Regions from separate parts of the Williamsia sp. SKLECPSW1 genome, predicted to be linked through region 2. Evidence: predicted binding sites of a transcription regulator. Region 2 holds the regulator's gene; the other holds the start of a gene.
The links. Region 2 encodes LexA, which represses DNA repair genes until DNA is damaged. Its sites were predicted from a motif close to CGAACANNTGTTCG; they were not measured.
Positions count from the first base shown of each region.

Region 1: a site for LexA is predicted at 2,511-2,524, ahead of ACXVUM_RS10635 (DUF222 domain-containing protein). Genes of this name have one in related genera too.

Region 1 is NZ_JBTGLI010000001.1:2,272,046-2,276,427, reverse strand. It holds gene ACXVUM_RS10640 (lysine N(6)-hydroxylase/L-ornithine N(5)-oxygenase family protein) at 1-959, shown strand, start outside; gene ACXVUM_RS10635 (DUF222 domain-containing protein) at 919-2,334, opposite strand; gene ACXVUM_RS10630 (limonene-1,2-epoxide hydrolase family protein) at 2,552-3,001, opposite strand; gene ACXVUM_RS10625 (wax ester/triacylglycerol synthase domain-containing protein) at 3,010-4,305, opposite strand; gene ACXVUM_RS10620 (acyl carrier protein) at 4,302-4,382, opposite strand, start outside.
Region 2 is NZ_JBTGLI010000002.1:494,679-499,060, reverse strand. It holds gene ACXVUM_RS18185 (SDR family NAD(P)-dependent oxidoreductase) at 1-676, opposite strand, end outside; gene lexA (transcriptional repressor LexA) at 748-1,452, opposite strand; gene ACXVUM_RS18175 (LysM peptidoglycan-binding domain-containing protein) at 1,626-2,171, shown strand; gene nrdR (transcriptional regulator NrdR) at 2,376-2,870, shown strand; gene hrpA (ATP-dependent RNA helicase HrpA) at 2,841-4,382, opposite strand, start outside.

The DNA.
Region 1 (4,382 bases), on a different contig from region 2:
TCGAGGAGGTGCACTGGGACGAAGAGGACGAGATGTTCTCGGTGGTGGTCTCGTCGGACGGTGTGCGGTCGACGATCCGTGCCGGACACGTGGTGGTCGGGGTCGGTACGGAACCCTCTGTCCCACGATCGCTGACGCTCGACGCAGGCGCCGATCGCGTCCTCCACAGCGGCGAGTACCTGCACCATCGGGATCGCGTTCTCGGGTCGGATGCGGTGACCGTGGTCGGTTCGGGTCAGTCGGGTGCCGAGATCGTGATCGATCTCGTGGAGGCCAATCTCGCGGGCGGACCGGAGGTCCGGTGGTGGACGCGCACCGGCTGGTTCGCTCCCCTGGACTTCACGAAGTTGTCGCTGGAGATGACGACACCGGCGTACATGGACTACTTCCACGGTCTGCCCGAGAACACCAGGGACGAGGTGCGGGCGGGGCATTGGCAGTTCCACAAGGGTATCTCGGCGGAAACCCTGGAGCGGCTGCACGATCTGCTCTATCGACGGCAGTTGGCTTCCCCGCTCCCACCCGTGCAGTTGCGGGCCGGGGTCACTGTGACCGGCCTGGACGACAGAGACGACGGACGGTTGTGTGTCCACGCGCGACACGACGACACGGGCGCACACATCGCGCACACCACCGCCGTGGTGATCGCCGCGACCGGTTACCGGCCACGATCGACGAGTTTCCTGGATCCGTTGCGAGAGAACATCGTGACCGATGAGCGTGGCCGGCCGGTGATCGACGTCGATCACTCGGTGGTCGGTCGCGGCGGGTTCCGTCGTCGACTGTTCGTGGCGAGCGCCGACGAGCACAGCCACGGTGTGTCCGCCCCGAACCTGGACATCGGCGCGGTCCGTAACGCGCGGATCCTGAACGCCGTCGCCGGTCGGGAGGTGTACCGACTTCCCGGCCGCACCGCGTTCACGACGTTCGGTCCCGAGGACGATCTGATCGATCTGTGATCGGGGTGCGGTAGTCGATCACCCGGATGATCACCGGCTCCTGTGATCTCGAGTGGTGTTCGGCCAGGATCAGTTCGAGGCGGTGTTCGATGTCGGACCAGTCCGGGTCGGGTGGTGCGTGATCGTCGAGGATCCGATCCGGTCGGTGGAGGTGATTGGTTCTGGGTGGGTCGGTGGTGCCGTTGGCGACCCACCCGAACCGGCCACGATCGGGACCGGTGGTGATCTTTTCTGTCTGCCAGCCACCGGGCCGGTCGTGCACGGCCCGGTTGTGCGGCCCGCACGCCGGCGCGAGATCAGTGGAATCGGTGTTCCCGCCTTGGGCCCAGTCCTGGTGCGCGTGGTGCATCTCGGTGTGGGTGAACGGTGCCGGACATGCCGGCATGGCGCAGCCGCCGTACTGGGCGAACGACACGAACCGTTGCACCTCTGAAGCCAACCGGCGGGTGCGGCCGTAGAACAGTGGTTCCCCGGTCACGTCGTCGAAGACGGCCAGATGCATCTGCGCCTGCGCCGCCAAACGCAGGATGTCTGTCATGGGGAGGTCGGTGCCGGTGGCGGTGTGCCCGACACCCGCCCGCTCCCGCAACTGGGATTCGGTGATGGAGATGATGATGTGCGGCGGCAACCCCCGATGCGACACCCCATACAGGCCACCATCAGCCGCCGCCCGCAGCAACGCCTGTAGGGCGTCGTGATTGCGCTGGGCTTGGCTACGGCTATCGCGTTCGGCCGCCGCGGTGAGCGCATCGGTGTCGACACCGATGTCGTCGCAGCCGCCGCGGGGTGAGTGGTCGTCGTCGGGATTGTTCATCCCCGGCTTCGCCCACTTCGACAACATCACCTCGAACAAGGCTCGGGTCGTGGGGTCGAGTTTCCCACCCAGCCGGGACATCAAGTCACTGCCCTGCACACCGAGGGACAGGGATCGTTGGCGGGCCCGGTCACGGTCGGATGGTTCGGCACCATCGGGATCCAGATGCGACAACAGGCGGGCACCGGCGCGGTGGATCTCTTTCGGGCTGAAGTTGCGGGCGATGTCGGCGATCTGTTCCTCGGCCTTCTCCCGCACCTCCGGCGACGTCGCGGCCGGGACCTTGTCCATCACCGCGAGCACCGCATCCACATGCTCATGCGACAGCTCACCCTCGGCCATCGCCGCCGCCGTCTCCGGACACCGCGCCGGCAACCTCTCCCCGGTCATCGCATGCATCTGCGACAACGCGAGCACCTGCTTCAACCTGCGCTTCGGGTTCGGCACCCGCAACCGGTCACCCACGAACTGCGTCACCGCCGCGCACTGCACCGCACCGAACGCACCCCGATCCGACACATCCAGGATCCGACGCAACCCGATCGAACCCATCCTGCGCACCGCACGTTCATGGGTGATCGCGAGCTCGGCGACCTCGGCTTCAGAACACGCATCCGAGGTCGCATCAGCGATCTCATCCAGAAAAACATGCAACGCTGCATATTTCGCGACCAGTGATGTCTCGACAGTGTCGTCCACAATGCACCTCCCCCGGGATGTAGCGACCACCCCAGGATAGAACACCTGTACGACATTCGCAAGTGTGTTCGATAGTGGGTCACGCCGCAGGCAGCGCCGGTCTCCTCGACGGGACAACGACTCCGACGGCCGCGCGGGCGGTTGCGGTGAGCATCGTCAAGAAGTCGAAGTAGTCACGCCACAGGGTGATTCGTCCGTCCTCGACCTCGAAGACGCCGCACACCCAGAACGTGAGGACGAACGGTCCGACTGCGATCAGGTCGGTGCGCTCGTTGAGGACCGTTCCGTCGGCGTTCCCGGTGGATCTGTGGGTGACGACGTCGAATCGGGCGACCCGCACGAAGCGTCGGAACAGTCCGATGGTGGTCCGCGCCGTGCGGATGCTCGGCAGGCCGACGTTCTGGTAGAGCAGGTCGTCGTCGAGAAGTCCGGCGGCGGTGTCGAGGTCGCTGTCCGCGAGGGCGCGGAGGAACCTCTCGACCACCTCGATCTGGCGGGTACCCGTGCTGACATCTGTGGAATCGGCCATCCGCCACCCTACGTCCGACCGGCCTCGGCCAGAACCCCCTCGAACGCCTCGACGAACCGCGACGCGTACCCGGGCAGCGCCGCCGCGTCGGCGACGATGCCGAAAGAGACGCGATCGCCCAGGATCAGCGACGTCACGGAGAACGAGTAGCCGCCGAGCGGTGACAGCGGCGTCAGTGACGTGATCCGCCGGCCCAGCACCGATCGGACCCGGGAGAACCCGGGGTTGATGCCGATGTGGATGTCGGGGTGCATCCGCGACATCGACGCGCCGACGATCGCGCGCATCACCGGCCACGGCGGTGTGGGTCCGGCGGCGGCGAGAGCCAGATACGGTCGGCGCTGGTCGAACAGTGCGAGTTCCGATCGGCACCTGTCGATCTGCCGATCGAGGTCCGTCTCACGCCCGTCGAGGTTCAGCAGCGACACCGATACGGCGTTCCCGGTGTGGCGGAACGACGGGTCGAGTGTCGCGGGCAGGGTCACCCGGATCGTGTCCGGGTGCGTGTCGCCCGGCGGGTTCGCGCTGAGGGTGCGGCCGATCGCCGCGAGGAGGAACTCGTGCACGGAGGCGTCGTGGGCACGCGCGGCGCGTCGCACATCTCGGGTGGATGCGCTGTGCAGAGCCACCTCCCGTCGACCCGACGAGGTCAGTGCGGGCCAGGCCGAGGGCCCTCGCCCCTCCTGCCCCCGGGTCCACTGCTCGTGGTGTGCCTTCTTGGCGTCGGCGAGGTCAGCAGAGTCGAGGGAGCCGACACGGAACCGAGGACTCGTCGCGAACCGGTCGAACTCGGCCAGGTCGGAATCGGATCCGTCGGCGAGCAACGCGGCGAACGCAGCACCCGCGATCCCGTCGGAGAGACTGTGGTGGACGCGCAGGACGATCGTCTGCGCGCCGGTGTCGACGCGGGTCACCACCTCGATGTGCCAGAACGGATCCGGCCGGGGCAGGTGGGTCTCACACAGGTCGGCGACATGCCGCAGCAACTGATCACCGTCACGCACCTCGCTCGCGGTGACATGCCGGTCGACGTCGACGATGTCGGCGACGACGATCTGCGGACGCCGCCACCGGCCGTTGCGGACTCCGGTGCGGAACACCTCGTACCGGCCGACACGCTCCCGGACACGGTCGCGGACGGACTCGAGAGTGACCGGCACGTCGCCGCTCTCGATCCCGAGCACCATCGCCCAGTGCATCGGTCGCCTGGGGGTGTCCATGTGCAGGTAGGTGAAGTCGGGCGGGCCGAAGTCGGTCGGCGCGGGACCCACCGCCGACGTCGTGGACTCGGTGACGGCACTCACCGGGCAACCGTGTCGAGTCGGGACCGGATGAGCGACTCGAGGTCGTCGACCGACGAGGTCTCGAGGATCTCCCGTTC
Region 2 (4,382 bases):
GCCGTAGCGGACCCGGGAACGCGCGGGCGACGAGATCTGTTGCCAGCGAGTCCTTCCCGAACGCCACATCGGCGATCGGCGTCCGAACCCACCCCGGATACAACACCCCGGCAGTGGCCCCGTGATGCCTCAGTTCGACGCGCAGGGCGCGTCCGATCTGCTCGACGGCTGCCTTCGTCGCGGCGTAGGGCGCGTTCACCATGCCGTTCAGGTAGGCGTAGGTCGAGGAGGTGACGAGCACGTGTCCACGCGCCTCGATCACCGCGGGGAGCGCCGCACGCACCGTGTTCCACACCCCGGTGAGGTTCACGGCGATCACCCGCTCGAACGTGCCGTCGGCGACGCTCGCCACGGTGTCGGCGGTGTCCCCGCTCGAGATGCCGGCGTTGGCGAATGCGACGTCGAGCCGACCCCATCGTGCGATCGCCGCGGCGACCGCCTCGTCCAGGTCGGACCGGACCGTGACGTCGCCGGAGCGGGAGACGACCCTGGAGTCGTCCATGCCTCGCGCGGCGTCCTGCACGGCCGTGAGCTCCAGGTCCACGAGGACCAGTCGGGCGCCGCGGTCGTACAGGGCCCGGGCGGTGGCGCGTCCGATGCCTCCCGCCGCACCGGTGACGAGCACGACTGCGCCGTCGAGGCTCAGCGGAGGTGTGCGGGCGGGGAGGGGCGCCATGTCGGTGTCCGATCTGCTGTGTGTCGACGGACCGGTCTCGGGCCCGCGCAGCATTCTGACATGCGGTCGGGTCAGATCCTCCGCATGACGGTCACGACCTTGCCCAGGATCACCGCGTCGTCACCGGGGATGGGGTCGAACTGCGGGTTGTGCGGCATCAGCCAGACGTGGCCGTCGGCGCGCTTGAAGGTCTTCACCGTCGCCTCGCCGTCGATCATGGCCGCGACGATCTCACCGTTGTCGGCGACGTTCTGCTGACGGACGACGACCCAGTCGCCGTCGCAGATGGCGGCCTCGATCATGGACTCACCGACCACGCGCAGCAGGAACAACGCTCCGTCGCCGACGAGTTCGCGGGGGAGGGGGAAGACGTCCTCGACGGCCTCCTCGGCCAGGATCGGCCCGCCGGCCGCGATCCGACCCAGGACGGGGACGAAGGTCGGCGTCGGCAACGGGGTGGCCCCGCTGTCGCCGCCGTCGCCGGGATCGTTCTCCTGGACGTTCACCGCCCGTGGGCGGTTGTGGTCCCGCTTGAGGAACCCCTTGCGTTCCAGGGTGCGCAGCTGGTGGGCGACCGACGAGGTCGAGGTCAGTCCGACGGCGTCGCCGATCTCACGGATGCTCGGCGGATACCCCCGCTCACGGACCGACTCACGGATGACGCGCAGCACCTCGAGCTGTCGCTCGGTCAGTGCGCTCTCGGCGGGGGCGGTCGTCTCGCCGGGGGTGATGGTCGTGTCGGACACGGTGTCCTCTCCTTCGCAGTGGCGGCGCATCACGGCGGTGTGCTCGTGTCGCGTCCGTGCATCTGTCCTGCTCGTAGCCCGACCGTAGTGCACCGGGTCACGACTTTCAAACATTTGTTCGACGGTGTGTCGACCCTGTCGGAGTGCCGTGGTAGAACTCGAACACACGTTCTTTCGAACGCCTGATCGAGAAGGAGATCGCGATGAGCCCGACCCTCATGGCCCCCGATGTCACCTCTGCCCGCGGGTCCGCCCGCGTCGCACCCGCCGGCCCCCGCACCGCCCGTCGGCACCCGGCGGATCCCCGGTCCCACCGCGGTGGTCGCGTCGCCGCCGTGGCACCGGCCGCACCGGCGGTCCGCCCGTCCACGGCGCGTCCGCACCGCCGGACCCCGGTCTCCGCGCGTCCGGTCGGCACCCCGTGCCGCGACGGGTCGGGCCGTGGCGGCACCGTCCGTCCCGCCCACGTCGGGTGGGGTGCCGCGCTCCTCGCCGGTCTCGCCCTCGCCGTGGCGGTGTGGGCCGTCGTGGTCGGCGGGTCGATGATCACCGCGGAGCACACGCCCGACGTGGTCGGCAGCAGCGTGGTCCACGTCCGCGGCGGCGAGTCGCTCAGCGCGCTGGCCGCACGCACCGTGCCGGATGCCCCGGTCTCGCAGGTCGTCGCCGACATCCGTGAGCTGAACCACCTGGGGGGATCGGCGCTCACGCCGGGACAACCGCTGCTCGCACCCCGCTACGCCCACTGACACCTCCGTCCCCCTCGGTCGGTGACGATGTACGCACTGCTCGGGTCGACGGTCGAGTGGCCTCTCCTGCTGCCCGACGCGGCCCCGACCACGTCGGCGTCCGCCCGGCCCCCGGTATCCTCGGCCGGTACGGATCATCCCGGTCCGCCCGGCACCGTGGCACCTGCTCACGCCGCCGGCCCGCCGACTTCCGAGGACGTCGCGATGCACTGCCCGTTCTGTCGCCACGAGGACACGCGTGTCGTGGACTCCCGTGTGGCCGACGAGGGTCAGGCCATCCGTCGGCGCCGCTCATGCTCCCAGTGCGGCCGCCGCTTCACCACCGTCGAGAGCGCCGTGCTCGCCGTGGTCAAGCGCAACGGGGTCACCGAGCCGTTCTCCCGGGAGAAGGTCATGCGCGGCGTGCGCCGCGCCTGCCAGGGACGCGCCGTCGACGAGGACCGTCTCGCACTCCTCGCACAACAGGTCGAGGACGCCGTGCGGGCGTCGGGCTCGGCCGAGATCCCCAGCAACGAGGTGGGACTGGCGATCCTCACACCTCTCCGCGAACTCGACGAGGTCGCCTACCTGCGCTTCGCCTCGGTCTACCGCTCCTTCGAGTCCGTCGAGGACTTCCAGCGCGAGATCGACGATCTGCGCGCGGCCGGCCACGTCGGTGCGAGCAGCGGCTCAGGCGGCCAGGGCGTCGATCGCCCGTAGGACCCGTTTCTCCGACACCGGGAACGCCGTCCCGATCCGCTCTGCGAACACACCCACGCGCAACTCCTCGACGAGCCAGTGCGCCTGCTCGTTCACCGCGTCCCGCCGTGTCGGTGAACACCGCGCGACTGTCACCGCCCAGTGGTCGACGACCCTCTCGACGATGTCGATGCCGCGATCGTCCTTCGCCGCCGACGCGGGGAGCCGTTGGAGGCGGACGACGACCGCGTCGAGGTATGCGCTCAGCCGCGGGCGGTGGTCGGCCGGCGTGTCGACGACGAACCCCGGGTGGACGAGCTCGGCAAGCTGCTCGCGGACGTCACGGGTCGCGCGGGTGTCGCCCAGGCGGGCGAGTTCGGCATGGATCGTCGGCAGACGCGTCATCGCATCCGCGGTGGAGGCGAGGATGGTGCGCGCGTCCCGGCCCGCGACGCCGGCGACCCGTGCGCGCAGGGCGGCGTAGGCATCCGGATCCCGGATGTCGTCGACGGATCCCGCCGCGTCGACGATGGCCGCGAGGGTGCAGTCGGCGAGCAGCGCGTCCAGCGTGGCGTAGGGACTCTGCGACAGGGCGAGGCGATGCGCCACCGGCAGATCCGTTGTCGCGGACTGCTTGAGCGGCGGGATGGACAGCTGGAGGAGGCGGAGTATCGCCCGACGGGTCGACGCGCGGGCCGCAGCGCGTGTCGTCTCGAGGACTGTCGTGACGCCACCGTCGACGACCCGCAGCGCCGGGTGACTGGTGACGGTCTGTCCCGCGACGACCTCGGTCACCTCGGGCGCGAGGACCCCGATCGTCTGCGCCGTCCAGGTGGATACGGTCGGCGCGGCCGGTGTGCGGGCGGTGGCGCCGGGCGTGCCGCCCGGGCGTCGTGGCGGGGTCGTCGTCTCGCGGAGCGCGGCGAGTGATGCGGCCTCGGTCAGGATGGCGCCGTCGTCGTCGACGGTGGCGAACCGCACCGCGAGGTGCGGTGGCAGCGCAGACGGGTCGAAGTCGTCCGCGGCGACGGGAACTCCGGTCAGGCGCGTGATCTCGCGCGCCAGTCCGGACGCGACCGGCTCGCTCCGCGGCGTCAGCGCCGCCATCGCCCTCGGGCCGACGTCTGCAGCGGGTCCGAGGCGCCGACGCACCGACTTCGGCAGGGTGCGGACCAGGGCGACCGCGAGGTCGTCGCGCAGTCCCGGTACCAGCCAGTCGAATCCGGCGGGGCGGATCCGGGGGAGCAGCTCTCGGGGGATCAGCACGGTGATGCCGTCGTGGGTGCTGCCGGGGGAGAACCGGTAGACCAGCCGCAACCGCGCCTCGCCCTGTTGCCAGACGTCGGGGAACTCCCCGGCCGACACCGCTGATGTGTCCGTGACGTCGTCACGGGTGAGGTCGAGCTGCGTCGGGTCGTCCCGGCGGGCGCGCTTCCACCAGGTGTCGAAGTGGGCCGCCGAGACGACCTCGGCCGGGATGCGTGCGTCGTAGAAGTCGTAGAGCTGGTCGTCACCGATCACGAGATCACCGCG